4 regions of the Rhizobium sp. BK379 genome follow, and region 2 is predicted to be linked to each of the others. Evidence: predicted binding sites of a transcription regulator. Region 2 holds the regulator's gene; each other region holds the start of a gene.
The links. Region 2 encodes LexA, which represses DNA repair genes until DNA is damaged. Its sites were predicted from a motif close to TGTTCNNNNTGTGTTCNG; they were not measured.
Positions count from the first base shown of each region.

Region 1: dinB (DNA polymerase IV) is a predicted target of LexA. The motif match lies at 2,162-2,179, and genes of this name have one in related genera.
Region 3: FHT93_RS08035 (ribonuclease) is a predicted target of LexA. The motif match lies at 4,379-4,396, and genes of this name have one in related genera.
Region 4: recA (recombinase RecA) is a predicted target of LexA. The motif match lies at 2,835-2,852, and genes of this name have one in related genera.

Region 1 covers NZ_JACIAD010000004.1:7,607-13,606, reverse strand. Annotated here, with positions in the region: gene FHT93_RS19090 (DUF72 domain-containing protein) at 122-1,000, opposite strand; gene FHT93_RS19085 (hypothetical protein) at 1,348-1,629, opposite strand; gene dinB (DNA polymerase IV) at 2,200-3,294, shown strand; gene FHT93_RS19075 (DNA polymerase III subunit epsilon) at 3,324-4,085, shown strand; gene FHT93_RS19070 (DUF1003 domain-containing protein) at 4,481-5,047, opposite strand; gene FHT93_RS19065 (Hint domain-containing protein) at 5,870-6,000, opposite strand, start outside.
Region 2 covers NZ_JACIAD010000001.1:208,490-214,489, reverse strand. Annotated here, with positions in the region: gene kdsA (3-deoxy-8-phosphooctulonate synthase) at 1-572, opposite strand, end outside; gene FHT93_RS01195 (VOC family protein) at 569-1,456, opposite strand; gene lexA (transcriptional repressor LexA) at 1,652-2,377, shown strand; gene FHT93_RS01185 (ComEC/Rec2 family competence protein) at 2,358-4,610, opposite strand; gene gltA (citrate synthase) at 5,075-6,000, shown strand, end outside.
Region 3 covers NZ_JACIAD010000001.1:1,557,354-1,563,353, reverse strand. Annotated here, with positions in the region: gene FHT93_RS08055 (thiamine pyrophosphate-binding protein) at 1-1,040, opposite strand, end outside; gene FHT93_RS08050 (CaiB/BaiF CoA-transferase family protein) at 1,105-2,304, opposite strand; gene FHT93_RS08045 (DMT family transporter) at 2,350-3,306, opposite strand; gene FHT93_RS08040 (alpha/beta hydrolase) at 3,308-4,252, opposite strand; gene FHT93_RS08035 (ribonuclease) at 4,422-5,159, shown strand; gene ettA (energy-dependent translational throttle protein EttA) at 5,268-6,000, shown strand, end outside.
Region 4 covers NZ_JACIAD010000001.1:480,771-486,770, forward strand. Annotated here, with positions in the region: gene alaS (alanine--tRNA ligase) at 1-1,469, opposite strand, end outside; gene recA (recombinase RecA) at 1,620-2,708, opposite strand; gene FHT93_RS02515 (carbohydrate kinase family protein) at 2,938-3,882, shown strand; gene FHT93_RS02520 (pseudouridine-5'-phosphate glycosidase) at 3,913-4,839, shown strand; gene FHT93_RS02525 (PAS domain-containing sensor histidine kinase) at 4,914-6,000, opposite strand, start outside.

The DNA of each region.
Region 1 (6,000 bases), on a different contig from region 2:
GAGCACGCCCACCCGATTGAAACAGGACGTTCTGTGAGGCCTTGCGTGGGCTCGGTTCGCCTCTAGTTCGACCTCCCAGGCTCCAGCACCTGAAGCCCCTGGTCGCAGCGCCTCATTCGCCTTAGCGCTGAGGCTTCAGCATCTCAGCCAGGCGCTTAGCGTTCTTGATTGAGTTACCGTCGCGGTCGTTGTTGAAATAGACCCATATGGTCTTGGCGCCACTTTGGCCTATGCGCTCTGCCCACAGCTCCAGCTCGGCGTCGCTGTAGTCGTGGCGATACCATTTTTCGATCCCGTGGAAACGGACGTAGACGTCATCGCCGGTGCACACGAGTTCGTCTGGCAACCGAGGTCCACTGCAGGCGCAAAAAATCGTCCCAGCCGCTTTGAACGCAGCATAAACCTCCGGGTTCCACCAGCTTTTGTGACGGAATTCGATGACGTTTCGACGTCGGTGATCGAGCTGCGACAAGATCGAGTGCAACATTTCCGGCGAGTATCGTATGCTCGGCGGCAGCTGAAACAGGAAACATCCCATCCTCGGTCCAAGCAGGTCGGCAATATAGCCGAAGTCATCGACGAGAATTTGTGTCTGCTGAAAACGCTGGACATGGGTGATGAGCTCACACACCTTGACCGTGTAGACGAAACCGGGAAGCGCCTGTCGTATCCAGGTCTTGACCGCGCCAATCGTTGGCCAGGAATAAAACGGGGCATTGAGTTCCACTGTTTTGAAGTTGGCCTGGTAGATCGAAAACAACTCCCCCGACGGCGTATCGGTCGGATAGAAAGACCCTTTCCAGTGCCAGTAGTACCATCCAGAACAACCAACATGGATGCGGCCCGCAACATCGCCATTGGGTGCTATCGGGGACGGATCTCCGGCAAGACGGGCGAGGTGCATCTTGGCAGCCCGCGTGACATTGGCGTCGCGCTGTTTCTGCCGACGTTCAGCGCGCCTGGCCCGCCGTAAGGCGATCTCTTCGGCGGTGCGCTCCACCCTTTCAACCCAGGTGACGAAAGCGTTGGGGCGTCATTTGCTCAACCCTTTGCTGGTCGTTCGAAATTCATCCCTGGTGTAACCAAGACGGAGGAAGCAGGTTCCGCCGGTGGGTGCAAAGTCGTGAGACGTCGACCGGTGCATCGGCACCTATGCGGCAGGCAAGCAATCTCGAGAATGTCCGCGCCGTTTCGCCTGGCCGATTATTGCGTCAGGCTGAGTTAAGCGGCTGGGCGAGCCTAACCTGGAGAAAGCTGGCCTCATTACAGTGAAGAGAGCTCACCTTGATTTCAGGCATATAGCAATGACGATGATGCCGTCCTTGGGCTCAACGACGGGCACAGGCCTCAGTGTAGCGCTACCTTTTCAGGCTTCCGATTTGAGAACTGGTATACCATCATAATTCCCTGCTCGAGCAGCAGTTCGGCAACCTCGAGGTCGCGCGATCCGAGATCGCAACACATCCCGCGAATGGTGTTCATCACGGACAAAGAATTTTCGACAAACCGCGCGTCTCCTTCAACCTTGGCTTCGTCGGCAGATGCTTCAAGCGCGTCCGCCACTGTCTCGAGCAGGTTGGTGCGTTCGAGAAGCGTCATTGCATCCAAGGTCTTCGATATTCCGTGCATGTTGTTCTCCGGCGCGGGCGAGGATCGCGGCGCAGCTGATGTGAAGGTCTGTCGACGGTCGCAGTCATGTGGCGACGCGCCACGTGCGCTGCAAGTCATGGCTGCCCCGCGTATTGCGCATGTTGTTTGTCCTGACCTTACTGGGCTTTGACTTCGGCGAACCTGCCGAGCGTCTGCACTGAGCCCGTCAATTCGCCCGAGGAACGTGCACAAACGTTTCACGAGATTTCTTTTATGCAAAGGCCCAATAGACATCCGGTGTGATGAAAGGAATGTTTAAGCCTGGAACGATCGCGGCGTCGATCGGCGGAAACAGACCGTCAGACGGCGACGGGTATCACGGCATAGGCAATGGAAGACGTCTCCCGAGTGACGGGAAGCTCCCGCGGTCGAAGATGGCTCTGTGATTAGGTTCGTGTCGCCATTGTTTTCTCTCAATCTTCGCTTTTGCTTCCTAGCCCCCGGAGGAGAGGGACCGCTTGTAGATTCGCCAGATGTGACTTTCACCTGGACGCGGCGTCGGAAGCTGCTATGTTCTGCTTTTGTTTTAACGGACCGGCTTACTGACCAATGGACGCAACTGCCTTGCCTATGAGGAAAATCATCCATGTGGATATGGATGCCTTTTACGCATCGGTCGAGCAGCGCGATAATCCGGAGCTTCGCGGCAAACCCGTGGCTGTTGGCGGAGCGGCCGCCCGCGGCGTCGTCGCAGCAGCAAGCTACGAGGCGCGCGAATTTGGGGTTCGCTCTGCAATGGCGTCGGTCACGGCGGCACGGAAGTGCCCGAGCCTGATTTTCGTGAAGCCGCGGTTCGAAGTCTATCGTGCCATTTCGCAGCAGATCCGCGAGATTTTTGCGCAGTATACGCCGGTGATCGAACCCCTCTCGCTCGACGAAGCCTATCTCGACGTCACCGAAAATCTCAAAGACATGCCGGTCGCCACCGAGATTGCGCTGGAGATCCGTGCAAGGATCAAAGCGGTAACCGGGCTGAGCGCTTCGGCAGGCATCTCCTACAACAAGTTTCTTGCGAAGATGGCCTCGGACTTGAACAAGCCGAATGGCCAGGCGGTCATCACGCCGAAGAATGGTGCGGCTTTCGTGGAGCAACTCGCGGTGAACAAGTTCCATGGCGTCGGCCCGGCCACAGCGGAGAAGATGCGACGGCTCGGCATTGAGACCGGTGCGGATCTGAAGGCAAAGCCCCTGATGTTCCTGATAGATCATTTCGGGAAGTCCGGCCAGTACTTCTATGGCATTGCGCGGGGCATCGATGCGCGCCAGGTCCGGCCAGATCGGATGCGCAAGTCGGTCGGCGCGGAAGATACATTCACTGTCGACATCAGCGATCTCGATCTCGCGACCAGCGAGCTGCGGCCGCTCGCCGAAAAGGTCTGGTCTTACTGCAATGCCAAGGGTTTCAGCGGCAAAACGGTGACGGTGAAGGTCAAATATTCCGACTTTACCCAGGCGACCCGGAGCCGAACAAATCCCCTTCCCTACGCGGGCGTCGATGATATTCTCGGGGCCGCAAACGTCTTGCTTGCGGGTGTATATCCGTTCAAGCGGCCGGTTCGGCTTCTCGGCGTGACACTGTCGTCGCTCATCAATGACAAGGATGCCGACGACGTGGAACAACCGCAACTCGGGCTAGGTTTATAATTCAAGAGCCGGGAGGGGAACCACCAGCAGTGAAAGCCGAAATGTCCCCACCCTGCATTCGCGTCATCGACCTTGAAACGGCCGGCAACGGGCCGGCCGACGTCTGCGAGATTGGGTGGCAGGACGTTTTTCAGGACGAGGATGGGCGATGGCAGATCTCGGCAGAGCGCGGCTCGGTGCTTGTGAATCCTGGCCGCCCCATTTCAGCAGAGACCATGGCGATCCATCATATTCAGGATTGCGAAGTCTCAGGCGCACCGTTCTGGAAAGAGGTGGCGCCGAGCATCCTGCGGCCATCTTACCCGATAGTCGCCCTTGCCGCCCACCGTGCCGCTTTCGAGCAGCGCTACTGCACACCCAGACTGGCAGGGGCCACGCCCTGGATTTGCACATGGAAATGTGCACTGCGCGTCTGGCCAGAACTTCCGAGGTTTTCCAACCAGATGTTGCGATATCAGCGTGCGCCGGAAGGTCTGATTCATGAGATCGGCCTTCCCGCCCATCGAGCCATGCCCGACGCTTATGTCAGCGCCCACCATCTGCGTGACGAGTTGAATTCCGCGTCTCTGGATGAGCTCCTGTTGTGGAGTTCTCAGCCTGGCCTGCTTCCGCGGGTCCCGGCGGGCCCTGACCGTGGGAAAAACTGGGACCGTCTGACTATCGACGCACTCACCACCTTTCTGAGCGACCGCGACGCGGACGTTCGCTTCAGCGCCCGGGCGGAGCTTCTGCGGCGAGGAGAAACGGAAACACCTAAAACGACTACTCCCACCCAGCAGACACTTTTTTAATCGATTCGACTTCACGCGACGAGCCCGGACCGCCGGTTTGACACCATCCGATGATCCGACAGGCCGAATGCCGAGGATGATGCTACGGCTCGATCTGTTGGCCAGAAACGCTGTCCTTTTGACGGTTTTCCGCGGCACACCTGACGATGTTTCACCGGCTCCGGGGGCACACGTCGAAAGCCTTCAGTCTGCTGAAACAGAGAAGAGTGCAATCTCGGCGCGGATTGGCGGCGTCCGTCATCTCGGTGACAACCTCGTGTTCACGAGCCGAGCTGAAATTCAATCCACGGTGTGTCCTGCGCGGCAATCGTCCACTGGCTCGGTTAGAGCGCCGCTCCGGACCATCCTGGACATGACGCCTTCGGCCGCGGCACGGACGGTTATTTGAAGCATAGCTATTCGGTGCTCGAAGTCGCGCTGTCGAGACCGATGTCCGCGTCATTCGAGATCTTCTCCATTGTGTCGAGAACTTCCTCTGGCGTGACGTCCTCCTGAAGCTCCTCGATCTCCGCCTTCTGTTCGAGGTTGAGACCCATCTTTTCGGCGATGGCGGCAACGATTGTGAGAAGTTGCGTGGTCTCGTGCTCGGACAGCAGCGAGATCTGCAAATTCAGATCGGCCCGCTTATCGTCGGCCTCGGCCATGCGGTTCTGGCTGATCATGACGAAGGTCGAAATGAAGATCGCCTCCACCGACGCCACCATCGCCAGGATGACGAGAGAAGGGTCGAATGCCGGGAGAAACGGGAGCACCCCAACGTTTATCAGGATCCAGCCACCGAACAATATGGCGTGAATGTAAACGAAGGTCATCGAGCCGGCGAAGCGGGTGATTGTGGCCGCAGCTTTTTCCTGCGCCGACGCCTTTCGAGCTTCCTCGCGCCGTCGTTGAAGAAGCGCTTCGATATTACGATCGAGGCGGTTGGCAAGGTCCGGCTCGTGGTGGGAGGCGATGGTCGACATGGGAAAGCTCCGGGTTTACATCGAAACTTCGCGCCGTCCGTCAAGTTCCGCTCGGTTCTCTCAAGCCGGCATCGCGACCTTCGGGTGTTACGCCTGACGCCAGCAGAGAAGACCGGCAGAAGGTCCTGTCCACGCCATAACCGCCGGTTTTTGAACCATGCGGACCCGCGGTCGCGGGCATTTGGGGCGATGGAACAGTCGCAAATCCTTGGAGCTGGACGTGGCGTCCTCTGAGGCTATTGCGCCATGTTTGCAATGAGTGCCTGGGATGTGTCACCCGAACGGTGTCGCTGCGTCGCCAGCTTTCCTAGCTGTTTACAGACCCATTCAGCCATGTCGAATGCGGTAAGGTTCGGTGCGACGCTGAACGGCTGGAAGTGGCGCCACCGAGGGAACTGGTCAGGTAGGCGGGTGATCGCAGCGCTCGTACATCCGCAGGGTCTGTTACATTTCTAGCTTGGCGAAGTTGCCATGGCCGAGACGGTGGCCGGTGGCGAGTAGAAACGGTATGCCCCGCTTCGCGAGAAGGTCGGCAGCTCATCTTCCCACCGAGACTGATGTCTAGCACAGCGCTGTCTATCTGCTCAGCATCTTCGAGCAGATCCAGGCTCGTTCGAGCGTTGAGGTGCGCCCAATCACGGTCGCTCCGAGGCGAGTCGACTAGGTCTTCGGAAGTAATACTCGTCCTCGGCGACCAGAATGGCCAGGATAGACGCCCAGCTTTTCTTCTTCTATGCATGTGGCCTGGCAAGGCCGTTGCGCGGTCTGAGCGACTGAGCTCTCCGGTTTCGAGATGCGCCCGGCAAGCAAGCCCGCAGTGGATCAGGCCGACAGTTCCCTGGCCTGCGCGTCGATCTTCCTGCAGGCATCCGCGAATGGATCGCGCACCGGCACCAGAGGCGAAACGCCAAGGAGGAGGAGCGCTTTCAGGTGCTTCCAGCCACCTTCCTCGC
Region 2 (6,000 bases):
AGTGAACGCATGTCGGAGACCAGCGTATTGTAACCGAAGGACGCACCGCGCTCGCAGAGCAGAATGTTCGGATTGCCGCTCTGGTTCAGCTTGCCGAGCACGTTCTTCATGTCCCAAGGCGCCAGGAACTGGCCCTTCTTGACGTTGATAACGCGGCCGGTCTTGGCAGCCGCGACCAGGAGATCCGTCTGGCGAGACAGAAAGGCTGGTATCTGCAGGATATCGACGACCTTACCCACTTCGGCGCATTGTTCTTCGTTGTGGATGTCGGTCAGAACCGGAATGCCGAGTTCTTTCTTGAGATCGGCGAAAACTTCCAGCCCCTTTTCAAGGCCGACACCGCGTTTGCTCGACAAGGAAGACCGGTTCGCCTTATCGAAGGAGGTCTTGTAGACGAGCCCGATGCCAAGCTTGGCGCAGAGTTCCTTCAATGTGCCGGCAACCATGAACGCATGATCGCGGCTTTCCATTTCGCAAGCGCCAGCAATCAGCGACAGGCGTGAAGCATTGGAGAAGGTGACCTTACCGGCGCCTTCGCCGACCGTCACCACGGAGTTGGTAGTAGAGCTCATGATGTTTCCTCAAAGGCGAAGAGTACGCCCTGGCCGGGCGCAGGCTTCACCAGAATACGGTTGCCCTTGCGTGTATAGGTCACCCCGTTAGCAGCCAAATGCGCTTCTGTCACGGCCAGATCGCCGACAGCAAAGCGGATCGCCCGACCGCGCAGACCACGATCGGTATCCGACGTGGCAAGATCGAAATAAGCCTCCAGCCCTTCCGGGGTCATCAGGCTGATCTTTGCGTTTCCGGTGGGCACGTCCAGCCCGAAACTCGTGACCTCAGTAGATGCGCCTTTTGCCGTGGAGCGAACGAACTCACCGAAGGCTGTCGGCTCGGGGGCCGCGAGCGCGATCTCGGCAATGCCTGTGACACCATTGGCATGGGTCTCAAGCGCGGTCCGGTCGGCAGGAAGCGGATTGACGCGTTCGACTGCGAAGAGAAAGAAATCCGGTGCCCGCAAGTCGCCAGCGAAGGCCAGCCGGAAGCCGGCAATATTCTCCGTGCCATCCGGCATTTTAACAGGGCGCTCGAACTGCAGCACAGAACCGGCACTCATACTGTCCTTCACAAATCGAGCATGTTCGTGCTTTGCATCTGCCGTCGCAAAGGCAATCGCGGACAGTCCTTCGCTGCCGCAGCGGAAGCGAAAAGCTTGATTGCGGGCGGTGAACACATTGCCATCGTGTGCTGCCTCCTCGCTCTCTTCGACGCTCGCGACACCCAGGGGCTCCAGATAGGTTTTGTCGGCAAAGAAAACGCAGGCATTTTCGGTCCCAAAAGGATGACGGGCATCCGGCGCCACAGTGAAACCAACCTTGCCCAGTCTTTCGCGGGCAAGGTCGATATCGGTAACCGGCAAAACGAGATGATCGATTGCAAGCGTATCTTGGCTCATTAGGTCCCCTCCAACAGTCACAAGGAGATGTGCTTCAGCAGGTGTTGCGAGACAAGGCCGGGAAGGCCCGGGCGCGAGAAAAATAAAATTCTCACCAGAATGGACAGAAGTTTTACGAAAATTTAGCTACTTGCAGAACACATATGGAACATATAGTGTCCGTTCTGGATTTGTTTCAAGACTGGGGTGCACGCCATGCTTACGCGCAAACAACAGGAACTCCTTCTTTTCATTCACGAAAGGATGAAGGAGTCAGGCGTTCCTCCGTCTTTCGACGAGATGAAGGATGCTCTGGATTTGGCCTCGAAATCCGGCATTCACCGGCTGATCACGGCGCTTGAGGAACGCGGCTTCATTCGCCGGCTTCCGAACCGCGCACGTGCGCTCGAAGTCATCAAACTGCCGGAGGCCTACAGCCCCAGCCTGCAGCCACGTCGCGGCTTTTCACCGAGCGTCATCGAAGGCAGCCTCGGCAAGCCGCAGCCCGTTGCAGCGCCCGCTCCGGCAAAGCCAGCGCCTGCTACCGATAACGGCAACTCGGTCTCCGTCCCGGTCATGGGCCGTATCGCCGCCGGTGTGCCAATCTCGGCAATCCAGAACAATACGCATGACATCACCGTTCCTGCCGATATGCTCGGCTCCGGCGAACATTATGCGCTCGAAGTTCGCGGCGACTCGATGATCGAAGCCGGCATCTTCGATGGCGACACCGTCATCATCCGCAATGGCAGCACCGCCAACCCGGGTGATATCGTCGTTGCCCTCGTCGACGACGAGGAAGCAACACTCAAGCGCTTCCGCCGCAAGGGCGCATCGATTGCGCTCGAGGCTGCAAACCCTGCCTATGAGACCCGCATTTTTCCGCCGGATCGAGTGAAGGTTCAGGGAAAGCTCGTCGGCCTCATTCGCCGCTATCACTGACCGGTGACTGGCTTGCGTCTGCGAATGTATCGCTGCGCCAGTCATAGGCGCGGTGGCGCATCCAGGGGCGTTGCAAGGGGCCGAATGCGGTTGCGACATCGATTCCACTATCTGTGAAGCGAAGCTCGACAGAACCTGTCTTGCGCAGCGTCTCGCCGGTAAAGAGCAGCGCGCCGGAACGACAACGGTCGAAGCGCAATCGGACAGGGGTTACGACAATATCGGCCGTATCGCAGGCTGGCCCGAGATAGGCAGCATTTTCGATGACAGTCAGTTTCTTTCCATTGCCCAGCAAGGCAGTACACCAGGCGCGCTTTTGGCAAGAGAATCGTGACGTAGGGCTGATGGCGAGTACCTGCCTCATTGCCTCTCTGGCTTCATTCTGTTGATCGGGTGACAGCTGCAATCTTTTGCCATCTGACATGGTGGGTGTCTTGGTTGCTTGAAGCATAACCGGCTTCTGATGCTCTTCGATGGCAAGTGCCCTCTGCCATTGTTCGAAAATGAAGGCTGGCGGCTTTTCACGGTTTGAAGCCATTGCCTCTCCATCGATTACAGCGACCAGGCTGCCGTCTTCCGAGATGGCGACGTCGGGCACCGCTTCTGATGGAAGCAACACAACAGCGAACGTTGAAACAGTGATTATCGCGGTTCCGATATGCCGCAACCGGGTTCTGAGCAAGGTCAGCAACAGGAAGCCGAAGACGGCTGCCGGAAAGTACCAGCCGGGTAAGCGGGCAACATCTATATTGCCGCCCCACCCCGCCACCGCCTTTGCAATGGCGATCACCAGGTCTAGCCCGAAGCCTGCCACCGGCCATAGCCAGCCATCCAGACCAAAAGGCATCAGCAGCATCGCCAGCATGCCGGCCGGCATGACGATGAAGGAAATAACCGGCATGGCCGCGAGATTTGCCGGCAAGCCGTAAGCAGTCAGCCGGTGGAAATGTTCGATCGAAAACAGCGCCGTCGAGAACCCACCGATGAGAGACGTCAGGAAAATGCCGCCGAAGAAGCCGCCGACCATGAAGAAAGGTTTCATGATCGGAAGTTTGGCAAAGGCATTCTCCCTCATCGGCCGCCCTTTCCAGAGGTCGTATCCGGCGACCAGGGCAAGTGTTGCGGCGAAAGACATCTGGAAGCTCGGTCCGAGCACTTCCGATGGTGAGACCGCGAGGATCACGAGAGCCGACAGCGCCACGTTTCTGAGGCTGATCGACGGCCGGTCGAAGAAGACGGCAACCAGCATGATCGCCATCATGATGAAGGCGCGTTCGGCTGAAACGGCAAAACCCGAGATCAGATAGTAAGCCGTCACCGCAGCGAGTGCGCCGGCTGCCGCGATCTTCTTGATCGGCCACGCCTGCGCAATACCCGGGAACAGGCTGAGAATGACGCGCAGCCCGACAAAGAAGATACCGGCGGAGAGTGCCATATTGAGGCCGGAGATCGCCACGATGTGGGCAAGGCCGGACTGCCGCAGTGCCTCCGTCGTTTCATCCGAGATCGCTCGTCTCTCATCGGTGACAAGTGAAGCGGCAAAGGCCCCGGTGTCGCCCGGCAGAGTGGAGCGGATCCGATCGCCGATGCCGCTTCGCAGGCGGTAGAACCACTCCAGGGCGGCTTCGCCGACAGAGCTCGCTTGTTCCGGCTGTTCTGTAACCTTCTTCGGTGCTCCATAGAAGAAGCCGTTGGCACCGATGCCGTCAAAATAGGCGCTGAAGGCAAAATCGTTGAGGTGAGGAAGCGCGGGTCCTGCCGGAGGCGTCAGACGCGCCCTGCCCTCAATGATATCGCCGAGTTCAAAGGGCCGGGCGGCGCCGCGTACGAGCACAGAGATGCGCTCGGGAGGACGCTTGATTTCGGGGGCATCCGTGCCGGTGACGTCAAGGATATAACGCCAGCGCCCTTCACCATCGCCTTCTCGCCGTTCGATCCGGCCAGTCAGCGTTGTCGTCACGGCTGAATCGAGGATCAGCGTCCTTGCCCGCCATGTTTCGATCTGTGCCGAGAGCATTCCGCCGGCAAAGAGAAGCAGGGCAAGCAGTATTGCCCGCAGTCTCGTCCGGGCGTGGCCGCAGAGCGCAACGGCAATGAGGAGAACGAGCAGGCAAAGGCCGAGCGAGACCGCCGGAACGTTCGAGGCTGCCAGAAACCAGGTCGCAGCACCCGCACCAAGGAAGACCGGCGAGAAGAGAACGAGGCGACCGTGGCCGGCTTCTTCGGCCGCCATACGCACGGACGACCCGGCGTATCGTTTTGCAACGGTTGCCAATCGCCATCGAAACGGGATCGCAACCTGCGTCCGAACCGATAGAGGCACAACGGCGCGCGGCACGACACCAGCAAAATCCATATTTTCATCAATGGATTGCTCGTACCGTTCTCTTGTCTCCAACCCCGTCATAATCGCCTGGACCCGCCCCCGGATACCGTCAGAATGCAACCTCAGATCAAAACGCGCAAACAATAATCGATTGAAATACGAGGAAAATTCACAGGAGCGAAAAAACCAGTCAAATCATGGTGTTCTGCTATGCATTCAGCTCATCGCTGCACTGCCTAAAAGATGATGCCGCGATGCACAAAATGGCATCACGGTAACTTGGCATTAGCTTCCCGATCATATAGCTATCGCTGAGGACGCTTAACTCTTATGGCGCTTTTGCGGCGCCACCGCCACTCCGGAGGATCAGCATGACGGATCAAAGCGCTACAATCAAAATCGGTGAAAAATCAGTCGACCTGCCCGTGCGAAAAGGCACGGTTGGACCTGATGTCATCGATATCGGTGCACTCTACAAGAACACGGCTTCCTTCACCTACGATCCCGGGTTTACGTCGACCGCATCCTGTGAATCGAAGATCACCTATATCGACGGTGACGAGGGTGTGCTGCTGCATCGCGGCTATCCGATCGAGCAACTGGCCGAGCACGGCGACTTCCTCGAAGCCTGCTACCTGCTGCTTTACGGCGAGCTGCCGACCGCAGCTCAGAAGAAGGACTTCGACTACCGCGTCACGCACCACACCATGGTGCACGAGCAGATGAGCCGCTTCTTCACCGGCTTCCGCCGCGACGCCCACCCGATGGCCGTCATGTGCGGCTGCGTCGGCGCGCTTTCGGCCTTCTATCATGACTCTACCGACATCACCGATCCGCACCAGCGCATGGTCGCCAGCCTGCGCATGATCGCCAAGATGCCGACGCTCGCTGCCATGGCCTACAAGTACCATATCGGCCAGCCCTTCGTTTACCCGAAGAACGACCTGGACTACGCGTCCAACTTCCTGCGTATGTGCTTTGCCGTTCCGTGCGAAGAATATGTCGTCAATCCGGTGCTTGCACGCGCCATGGACCGTATCTTCATCCTGCATGCCGATCACGAGCAGAACGCGTCGACCTCGACGGTCCGTCTCGCCGGCTCTTCGGGCGCCAACCCGTTCGCCTGTATCGCTGCCGGCATCGCCTGCCTCTGGGGCCCCGCTCACGGCGGTGCTAACGAAGCAGCTCTCAACATGCTGACGGAAATTGGCACGGTTGACCGCATTCCGGAATATGTCGCTCGCGCCAAGGACAAGAACGATCCGTTCCGCCTGATGGGCTTTGGTCACCGCGTCTA
Region 3 (6,000 bases), 1.3 Mb from region 2:
GCCTGGTGCATGCGCTCGGTGCGTTCGACCCAGCGCGGCTCGGCAGGAGCTTCGAGATCGGCGAGTGCCGCGATGAAATCGGCGGGGCTGGCGCAGATCGCGAGATCGGGGCGATAGACGCGGCCAAGCTCCGACGGATCCGGATGGATGTGGACGAGCGACTGCGCCGGGTAGGGGATATCGATGAGCGTATAGCCCGAGGAGGGCATTTCCGACATGCGGCCACCGAGCAGGATCAGGAGGTCGCTCTCCTTGATCTCCTTTGCCAGCGCCGGATTGATGCCGATGCCGACATCGCCGGCGTAGCACGGATGCAGGTGATCGAACAGCATCTGCCGGCGGAAGGAGCAGCCGACCGGCAGGCGGAAGCGCTCGGCAAAGGTCTGGAAATCGGCGACCGCATCAGCATCCCAGCGGGTGCCGCCAAGGATGACCATCGGCCGCTCGGCCTTCAGCAGGCGCAGATAGAGATCGTCGATCTGGCTGCGGCCGGGATGGGCTTCGACGCGCGCGTAGCGCCTGGCTTTCGGAGCCTCGACCTCGTCGCGCAACATATCTTCAGGAAGCGTCAGCACGACCGGACCCGGACGACCTGATGTTGCGATCGCGAAGGCGCGGGTGACGAATTCCGGGATACGGGCGGCATCATCGATCTCGCCGACCCATTTGGCGAATTCGGTGAAGGCGCGGCGGAATTCGACCTCCTGGAAAGCTTCGCGCTCGCGCGCTTCCCGCTGGACCTGGCCAATGAAGAGGATCATCGGGATCGAATCCTGCCTTGCGATATGCAGACCGGCAGAGGCATTGGTCGCACCGGGGCCGCGGGTGACCATGCAGATGCCGGGCTCGCCGGTCAGCCGGCCCCAGCAATCCGCCATCATCGCCGCCCCGCCTTCCTGGCGGCAGACGATCACGTCGATGTCGCTGTCGTGCAGGGCGTCGAGCACCGCGAGAAAGCTTTCCCCGGGCACGCAGGAGAGGCGCTTGACGCCGTTTGCCTTCAGCGCCTCGACGACCAATTGTCCGCCTGTCCTCTTCATGGCCTCTTCCTCCTCATGGCCCCATTCTCCTCATGGCCCCATTCTCCTCATGGCCCCATTCTCCTCATGGCGATGTCTTCCTCTCCCATTGCAGAAGTTCGGCCAGAATCTCTTCATTGTGCTCGCCGAGGCGCGGGCTCGGCCGTTCGTAACGCAGTGGCGTTTCCGACAGAACAACCGGCGTGCGTACACCCGGGATCACCGTGCCTGCGGCATCCGGCAGGTCGATGCGCAGGCCGCGCGCGGCAATCTGCGGATCGGCGAACATTTCCTCGATCGTGTTGATGGCACCTGCCGGAACGGCATTGTCTTCGCAGGCTTTCAGGAGATCGGCTTTTTGCCATTTCAGCGTTTCGGTCGAGACAATCCGGCGCACCGCGTCTCTATTGGCAACGCGTGCCTTGTTTGTCGCGAAATTCTCGTCATCGCCGATGACGAGGCCGAGGATGGTGCAAAGCCTGCGGAACTGACCGTCATTGCCGACCGCAAGGATGAGATAGCCGTCAGCCGTCGGCACGACTTCATAGGGCGAGATATTCGGGTGCGCGTTGCCGAGCCGCACGGGCGCGCGGCCGGAGACCAGGTAATTCATGTTCTGGTTGGCAAGCACTGCCGATTGTACATCGAGCAGCGCCATGTCGATCAGCTGGCCTTCACCCGTCTTCAGCGCATGGATGAGGGCGGCTTCGATCGCCGATACCGCATAGATGCCGGTGAAGATATCGGCGATTGCCACACCCGCCTTCATTGGCTGGCCATCCCGCTCGCCGGTGATCGACATGAAGCCGGACATGCCCTGAACGATATAATCGTAGCCGGCGAGATTGGCATAGGGGCCGGTCTGGCCGAAGCCGGTGATGGAGCAGTAGACGAGACGGGGATTGATCGCTCTCAGGCTGTCATAGTCGAGACCATATTTGACGAGGCCACCGAGCTTGAAATTCTCGATCAGCACATCGGCGGTGGCGACGAGGCGGCGCACCAGCGACTGGCCTTCCTCGCTCTTGAGATCGGCGGTGATGGATCGCTTGCCGCGATTGGTGGAATGGTAGTAGGCGGCCGAGAGATTTTCACCATCCGCTCCTTCGACGAAGGGCGGCCCCCAATGCCGGGTGTCGTCACCTCCGTCGGGGTTTTCCACCTTGATCACGTCGGCGCCGAGATCAGCCAGCATCTGTCCGGCCCAGGGGCCGGCGAGCACGCGTGCGAGCTCGATGACCCGGATGCCCGCAAGCGGCGGCTTCTTCTTTTCGTCCTGCGTCATGTTCCTCCCAGTTTCCTCCCGGGCTTCTCCCATGGCTGTCGGATTTCAGGGCGCCCGCGTTGCCTCAGATGTATCGGATACGGGTTTGGAAGCAAAGCGCTGCTCACGCCAGATGATGTAGAGGCCCGACGCGATGACGATGAGGATGCCGAGCCATTTCAGTGCATCCGGGAAATCGCCGAAGACCAGCCAGGCAAAGGCGGTGGCCGAAACGATTTCCAGATATTGCAGCGGTGCCAGCGTTGAAGCCGGTGCGGCGCGATAGGCATAGGCGGCGAGGATGCCGGTGATGGCGGCGGCGATGCCCGTACCCAGCAGGTAGCCGAAGGCGGGAAGATCGGGCATGGTGGTGTCGATGATGTTGGAACCGCTGCCATAGCCGAAGAACAGGATGACGGCGCAGAAGAAGATGCCCCAGAGGCCGGTCTGGAACTGCATGGCCCAGGGATCTTCCCGGTGCGAGAGCACGCGTGTCATCAGCGCGAAGACGGCGATACAGAAGGCGCTGACGACGGGCAGAAGGGCAATATAGCCGACCTCTTCGAAGCTCGGCTGGATGATCAGCATGGCGCCGAGGAAGCCGACGGCGCAGGCGCTGTAGCGGCGCCAGCCGATGGTCTCCTTCAGGAAGATGCTGCCGAGGATCGTCAGAATGATCGGCTCGACGAAGAAGATGGCGATCGCATCGGCAACCGCCATGACCTTCAGCGTGGTGACGAAGCTTATCATCGACGTCGTGACCATGGCGCCGCGGATTGCATGATACCAGCTCTGCTTCAGCGAGAACTGGATCTTGGCGCCGCGCAGAAAGACGATGGGCAGCATGGTGAGCGACTGGATGACAAAGCGGAAGGCGGCGACCTCGGTGGACGAGATCGTTGCCGTTGCGAGCTTCGAGAAAATGTCGATCAGCGGCGAAATCAGGACCGAGAGCAGCATGAAAAGCAGGCCGAACGTCACTTCGGAGGAGGCGTGATGGGGGGTATAGCTCGGGCTTGTCATCTCAGTCCTTTCGCTCCGGACCGTTGCGGATCGCCTCGTCGCACCAGTCGGCCAAATCCGCTATTGCCGCGCCGGCGCCGATTTCGTTCAGCGTCTCATGCCGCATATCCTGATATATCTCAGTGCTGATACGGGAGAAGCCCTGGCTTTTCAAACGCTCTGACAGCCAGAGCACAGCTTTTCCATTGTTGGTAGCCGGGTCCTTTCCACCGCCGACCAGGTGAATCGGTATGTCCTTCGGCAGTCTGGCGAGTTGTTCCTTCGCGATGCCGCGGAAGGTGAGCGCGAAGACGTCCAACCACAGCGATACCGAAGCATCGAAACCGCAAAGCGGATCGGCGATATAGGCATCGACCTCGGCCGGATCGCGCGACAGCCAGTCGAACTCCGTCCGATGATTGGGGACGGACTTGCCCCAGGCGGAAAATGTCAACCTTGGCAGCATGTCACTCGGCACGTCGGAGCCCTTCAGCGCGCGCTCGGCAAGCAGGATCGCCTGCGCGGCGCGGCCGGAAAGGCCGACGGCGAAATTCGAATTCCAGATGGCGACGGCGGCGAAACGGCCGGCAAGATCGGCTGCGGCATTGAGTGCGATCAGGCCGCCCATTGAGTGGCCGAACAGAATGACGGGCAGGCCGGGGTGACGGCCCGTGGCGAAGCTGTGCACGGCGGCGATATCGCTGACGACGTGTTCGATGCCGTTGCGTCTCGCAAAGCGGCCGAGCGGCGCATCGGATGCGGTTGTCTCGCCATGGCCGCGATGGTCATGCGCGTAAACGTGGTAGCCTCTTGCCGCCATGGCCTCGGCAAAGCGCCGGTAGCGACGCGAATGTTCGGCAAGCCCGTGTGAAATCATCAGGATAGCTTGCACTTGTCCTTCTGCAGGCTGGTAGTGACAGGCAAGCGAAGCCCCGGCGTTTTGAAGCCGCAATGTCTCGGAAAACATGCATTCCTCCCGGGCCCAAAAGACCAGATATCAAGGCAAATGCAATATTGCGGCGTCGCTCATACACGAGAAAGCGTGCTTCCTGCTGCGATTCAGGGTTGCGCAAGTCACGGCTTCGTGCTTGTTTGTTCTTGTATTGTTCTTTGTCGGAACTATTTCGGGGCTAATAATGGTCAAGTTTCTACTCTCGGTTTCCATCCTGTTCCTCTCGCTGTCGTCTGTCGGCTCCGTATCCGCCGAAGAAAGCGGGCGAACGCGCTTCATTCTCGCCGCAAGCTGGCAGCCGGCATTCTGCCAGACCAATCAGAAGAAGGCCGAATGCGCCACGCAGAGCGGCGAGCGCTATGATGCCACCAATTTTTCTCTCCACGGTCTGTGGCCGATGCGCCAGGATTATTGCGGCGTGCCTGCCGAGCAGAAGGCCGCCGACAAGGACGGCCAGTGGACGGACCTGCCGTCAGTAGACCTTACAGCCGAGACGAAGACCGCTCTCGACAAGGCAATGCCCGGCACGCAATCCGGGCTCGAGCGGCATGAGTGGATCAAACACGGCACGTGCACCAAGATGAGTGCCGATGATTATTTTGCCACTGCTATCCACCTGATGGGCGATCTCAATGCTTCGGCGGTGCGCGATCTCTTTGCCGCCAATGTCGGCAAGACGCTGAAATCCGACGCGATCAAGGCGGCTTTCGACAAGAGCTTTGGGGCCGGTGCCAGCGACCGCGTGAAGATGAGCTGCCGGCGCGTCGGCAACAAGCGCGTGATCAGCGAACTGACGATCGGACTTTCGCAGGATGCCGTTTCGGCCCAAGCGAAGGAGAAGGGTCTCGGCGGGCTGATCCAGGGGGCAGGGCAGACGTCCTTCGGCTGTGACGAAGGCCTTGTGGATGCAGCCGGCTTCTGACGGAAACATGCCGAAATCCTGACGAAACAGGGTTTCGGCGTTGCCCGCGGGCGTGGTTTCGCCTACATAGCGGCCACGATTTCAAGTTTCCGCCCGGAGCATCCCAGCATGGCACGTCAGTTCATCTATCATATGTCCGGCCTCAACAAGGCCTATGGCAATAAGAAGATCCTCGAGAACATCCATCTTTCCTTCTATCCCGATGCAAAGATCGGTATTCTCGGCCCGAACGGCGCCGGTAAGTCCACCGTGCTGCGCATCATTGCCGGCCAGGACAAGGAATATACTGGCGAAGCCTGGCTCGCCGAAGGTGCGACGGTCGGCTACCTGGAGCAGGAGCCGAAGCTCGATCCGAACAAGACGGTGTTCGAAAACGTCATGGAAGGCGTTGCTTCCAAGACGGCGATCGTCGATCGCTACAACGAGCTGATGATGAACTATTCCGACGAGACGGCGGAAGAGGGTGCCAAGCTCCAGGACATCATCGACAGCCAGAACCTCTGGGATCTGGAAAGCCAGGTCGAGATGGCGATGGAAGCGCTGCGCTGCCCGCCGCGCGACGCCGAAGTCACCAGCCTGTCGGGTGGTGAACGCCGTCGTATCGCGCTCTGCCGCCTTCTGCTCTCGCAGCCGGACCTGCTGCTGCTCGACGAACCGACCAACCATCTGGACGCCGAAACCATCGCCTGGCTCGAAAAGCACCTGCGCGACTATCCGGGCGCCGTGATGATGATCACCCACGATCGCTACTTCCTGGACAACGTCACCGGCTGGATCCTCGAACTCGATCGCGGCCGCGGCATCCCGTACGAAGGCAACTACTCGGCTTATCTGCAGGCGA
Region 4 (6,000 bases), 270 kb from region 2:
ACGACGATCTGCACCTTGTCGCCGGCCTTGGCTTCGGCCGCGACGGCACCGTCCTTGACGATCGCTTGCACGACGCCTTCGGCCGTCTCGGTGTCGTAGCCGAGGAACTCGGTTGCGCCGTGCTTTTCCTTGAGTTCGAACCAGACGGTTTCGGTCGCCTTCTCGCCGGAACCTGCCCAGTGCGAACGGGCCTCGGCCTTCTGGCGTTCCATCGCATCGGTGAAGCCGGAGATGTCGACGCCGATTTCGCGGGCACGCAGTGCGTCCTGCGTCAGGTCGAGCGGGAAGCCATAGGTGTCGTAAAGCTTGAATGCGGTCTCACCATCCAGCATGTCGCCCTTGGAGAGATCGGCCGTCGCATCCGAGAGAAGCGACAGGCCGCGCTCCAGCGTCTTGCGGAAACGGTTTTCCTCAAGCTTCAGTGTCTCGGAGATCAGCGCCTCGGCGCGCACAAGTTCCGGATAGGCGCGGCCCATCTCCTGCACCAGCGTCGGCAGCAGCCGATACATCAGCGGCTCCTTGGCGCCGAGAAGCTGGGCATGGCGCATGGCGCGGCGCATGATACGGCGCAGCACGTAGCCGCGGCCTTCATTCGACGGCAGCACGCCGTCGGCAATCAGGAAGGCGGATGAACGCAGGTGGTCGGCGATGACGCGGTGGCTGGCGCTGCCCTCGGCCTTTACGCCGACTGCATCTTCGATCGTGCCGGTCAGCGTGCGGAACAGGTCAGTGTCGAAGACGCTCTGGACGCCCTGCAGAACGGCAGCCATGCGCTCCAGGCCCATGCCGGTATCGATCGACGGGCGCGGCAGCGGGTTGCGAACGCCAGGCTCGGTCTGTTCGAACTGCATGAAGACGAGGTTCCAGAATTCCAGGAACCGGTCGCCATCCTCTTCCGGCGAACCGGGAGGGCCGCCCCAGACATTCTCGCCCTGGTCGATGAAGATTTCCGAGCACGGACCGCAGGGGCCGGTATCGCCCATCTGCCAGAAATTGTCTGACGTCGGGATGCGGATGATCTTGTCGTCGGAGAAACCAGCGATCTTCTTCCAGAGCGTCGCTGCTTCCTCGTCCTCGGAATAGACGGTGACCAACAGCCGGTTCTTCGGCAGGTCGAAGCCCTCGGTGACCAGCTTCCAGGCAAGCTCGATCGCATTCTCCTTGAAATAGTCGCCGAAGGAGAAGTTGCCGAGCATTTCGAAGAAGGTCAGGTGGCGGGCAGTATAGCCGACATTGTCGAGGTCGTTATGCTTGCCGCCGGCGCGCACGCATTTCTGCGAGGTCGTCGCCGTCGAATAGGGACGCTTTTCGAGACCGGTGAAGACATTCTTGAACTGCACCATGCCGGCATTGGTGAACATCAGCGTCGGGTCATTGCGCGGCACGAGCGGGCTCGATGGAACGATCTCGTGGCCGTTCTTCTTGAAGTAGTCGAGGAAGGTCGACCGGATATCGTTTACACCGCTCATTTCATGCCCTTCGATGCTGCCAGCAGGCAGGTAAAATTAAATCCATCGGCTTTTATCGTCCGACCTTGCCACTGTCCAGCAACAAACAAAACCGGCCGCATTCTCGTGAGGGAATGCGGCCGGTTCAAATTCGTTATGTGCTAGGCTGGATTACATGTCGCCATCGCTAGCATCATCGCCGGCATCCGGGCCGCCATTCTGCAGGAAGCGGTCGGCGATCAGGCCGGCATTCTGGCGCAGCGCCGTTTCGATCTCGCGGGCGAGATCCGGATTGTCGCGCAGGAAGATCTTGGCGTTTTCGCGGCCCTGGCCGAGACGCTGGCTGTTATAGGAGAACCAGGCGCCCGACTTCTCGACGATGCCGGCCTTGACGCCGAGGTCGATCAGTTCGCCGGTCTTGGAAACGCCCTCGCCATACATGATGTCGAATTCGACCTGCTTGAAGGGAGGCGCCATCTTGTTCTTGACGACCTTGACGCGCGTCTGGTTGCCGATGACCTCTTCGCGTTCCTTGACTTGGCCGATACGGCGGATGTCGAGGCGGACGGAGGCATAGAACTTCAGCGCGTTGCCGCCTGTCGTCGTTTCCGGCGAACCGAACATGACGCCGATCTTCATGCGGATCTGGTTGATGAAGATCACCATCGTATTCGACTTGGAGATCGAAGCCGTCAGCTTGCGCAGCGCCTGGCTCATCAGGCGGGCCTGCATGCCCGGCAGGTTGTCGCCCATTTCGCCTTCGATTTCGGCGCGCGGCGTCAGCGCTGCCACGGAGTCGACGACGAGAACGTCGATCGCGCCGGAGCGCACCAGCGTATCGGTGATTTCGAGCGCCTGTTCGCCGGTGTCGGGCTGCGAGATCAGGAGGTTCTGCAGGTCGACGCCGAGCTTGCGGGCATAGACCGGATCGAGAGCGTGTTCGGCATCGACGAAGGCGCAGATGCCGCCCTTCTTCTGCGCTTCGGCAATGGTCTGCAGCGCGAGCGTCGTCTTACCAGAGCTTTCCGGACCGTAGATCTCGATGATGCGACCCTTCGGCAGACCGCCGATGCCGAGGGCGATATCGAGGCTGAGCGAACCTGTGGAAACCGTTTCGATCTCGACGATGTTCTCGTTCGAGCCGAGTTTCATGATCGAGCCCTTGCCGAACGACCGCTCGATCTGTGAGAGTGCCGCTTCGAGCGCCTTGCTTTTGTCCACCGATTTGTCCTCTACGAGCCGCAATGAATTCTGAGACATTCGATCCACCTTTAGGTTATTGACGCTGCTCTAGCAATGTCGCCGCTGATGCGAAGTTTGTACCTGATTTGTTCTTATTTCGCAATGGGGTTGCAAATAATTGAAAGAAAAAGGTAAAACGGCCTGTGTTCTATTTTTGTTTTATCGATGCAAAGCAACGGCTTAATGTCCCGCAGGCACTGAATCCTGCCGCTTTGCGCCGCATTCGATTCGCTTTCGAGGTGCAGAAATGAGCGGCAAGATTCTTGTCCTCGGCGGCGCCCATATCGATCGTCGCGGCCGTATCGCCGGTGAGACGGCACCGGGGGCCAGCAACCCCGGCTCATGGTTCGAGGAGCCGGGCGGCGGCGGCTTCAACGCGGCGCGCAATCTTGCCCGTCTCGGCTTCGACGTGACGATGATCTCCCCGCGCGGCGGCGATCCGATCGGCGAAATGGTGAGCGAGGCGGCCGACTTTGCCGGCATCAACGACCGTCCTTTCGTCTTCCTCGACCGCAAGACGCCGAGCTATACGGCGATCATTGAGAAGGACGGCAATCTCGTCATCGCGCTCGCCGACATGGAACTCTACCGCTTCTTCGTGCCGCGCCGCCTGTCGATCCGCTGGGTGCGCGATGCCTTCGCCGCCACCGATTTCATCCTCTTCGATGCCAATCTGCCGGAGGAAACGGCAGCCGCGATCGTTGCAAGGGCCAAGGCGCTCGGCAAGCCGGTCGCGGCAATTGCCATTTCACCGGCCAAGGTCGTGCGTCTCCTGCCCTGCCTCGGAGGCATCGACTATCTCTTCATGAATGAGGCCGAGGCTGCAGCCCTCACCGGCAAGCGGCCGGACGACGCTGCCGGCTGGCCGTCGCTGCTCGGTGACATCGGCGTTGGCGGCGCGGTCGTCACCCGCGGCCAGCGCGAGCTTGTCGCCTTCAAGAACGGTCGCGCACTTCTCCTGCAGCCGCCGATTTCTGACAATGTGGCCGATGTCACCGGTGCGGGAGATTCGCTCGCAGCAGGCACACTGTCTGCCTTGATGTGTGGCCATCCGCTCGAAGAAGCGGTCCGCCATGGTGCGGCGGCAGCCGCCCTCACCGTCCAGTCGCGGCATGCGGTGAACGAAAATCTCGCGCCGGACCTTCTTCGCGACATGCTTTCGCTTGTCCCGGCCGCCAGAATTCTGCAATGAAGCGGCAACATCGATAAACGGATACGGATCATGACCAAACCTATCTCGCCCCTCCTGCCGATCTCCTATTCCAAGGAAGTCGCCGCCGGCAAGCAGCGCGGCGCACCGATCGTGGCGCTCGAATCGACCATCATCACCCACGGCATGCCCTACCCCGGCAATATCGAAATGGCGCGTAGCGTCGAAGCGATCATCCGCGACCAGGGCGCCGTTCCCGCCACCATCGCCGTGATCCACGGCACGCTGCATATCGGCCTGGAGGCCGCCGAACTGGAACAGCTCGCCAAGGCCAAGGACGTGATGAAAGTATCGCGCGCCGATATCGCCTTCGCGATCGCCGAGCGCCGCACGGGTGCAACGACTGTCGCTGCCACGATGATTGCCGCGGCACGCGCCGGCATCAAGGTTTTCGCGACCGGCGGCATCGGCGGCGTGCATCGCGGTGCCGAAGAAACCTTTGACATCTCCGCCGACCTGGAAGAACTGGCCCGCACCGGCGTCATCGTCGTCTGTGCCGGCGCCAAGGCTATCCTCGATATTCCGAAGACGCTGGAAGTGCTGGAGACCCGCGGTGTGCCGGTCGTCACCTATGAAAGCGATGAATTCCCGGCCTTCTGGTCGCGGGCCTCAGGCATCCGCAGCCCGCTGACCCTGAACAGCCCGGCCGCGATCGCCAATTTTCAGACGACGCGCGAACAGCTTGGCATCGACGGCGGCATGCTGATTGCCAACCCGGTGCCGGAAGCCGACGAAATTGCCCGTGAGGAAATGGAAATCTATATCGAGCGCGCCCTCGACAGCGCCGAGCGTGACGAAATCACCGGAAAGGCGGTGACGCCTTACCTGCTGAGCACAATCTTCGACCTGACGGATGGCCAGAGCCTGAAGACGAATATCGCGCTCGTGGAGAACAATGCGCGGCTAGCGGCAGAGATTGCCGTCGCACTCGGCGAATAACCGATCGTCCCCGGGGTTCCCCCCGCCAATATTACTGAGAAATTTAAGGGGCGCTCCAGCGCCCCTTTTTCGTATCAGCTATCCAGCGTCTCTTTCACCGCCACAGCCAGTTGCTTCAGCGAGAATGGCTTCGGCAGGAAGCCGAACTTGGCTTCCGGCGGCAGGTTGCGGGCGAACGCATCCTCGGCGTAACCGGATACGAAAATGAACTTCAGATCCGGATAGTTCTTGCGCAGCTCGCGCAGCAGCGATGGTCCGTCCATCTCGGGCATCACCACGTCGGAGACGACGATATCCACCTTGCCTTCGAGCTCCTCCATGATCTCGAGGGCCTCGACGCCGGAGCCGGCCTCGTGGACCGTGTAGCCACGCGTCTCCAGCATGCGCTTGCCGCCGCGCCGCACCGCTTCCTCGTCCTCGACGAGCAGGATGACGGCGGAGCCCGTCAGGTCTTCGGGCTGCTTCGGCTGCACCAGTTCCACGACGTTCGCGCCACCTGCCGCAACTGCCTGATCGGCTGCCTCCGCCTCGGCGGCAACGGCCGGTTCGACGATATGGCGCGGCAGGAAGATGCGGAAGGTGGTGCCCTTGCCGACTTCCGATTCCGGCTGGATATAGCCGCCGGACTGCTTGACAATACCGTAGACCATAGCGAGGCCAAGACCGGTACCCTTGCCCACTTCCTTGGTCGTGAAGAAAGGCTCGAAGATCTTGTCCATGATCTCGGGCGCAATACCGGTGCCGGTATCGGTCACTTCCACCAGCACCATGTCCTCATGCGGCATGTAGGAGTAGTTGAAGGCCGCGACCTCGGCGGCCGGCAGGTTGCGCGTGCGCAGCGTCAGCGTGCCGCCCTTCGGCATCGCATCGCGCGCATTGACACTGAGATTGATCAGCACCTGCTCGAACTGCGAGAGATCGGTTTTGACCGGCCAGAGATCCCGGCCATATTCGACGTCGAGCTTGACGTTCGTGCCTGAAATCAGCCGGTCGACCAGCATGCGAAGATCGCCGACGACATCGGTGAGGTTGAGCACCGTCGGCCGCATCGTCTGCTTGCGCGAGAAGGCGAGCAGCTGGCGCACGAGAACGGCCGCACGGTTGGCGTTACGCTTGATCTCCATGAGATCGGCAAAGCTTGCATCGGCCGGCCGCGCCTGC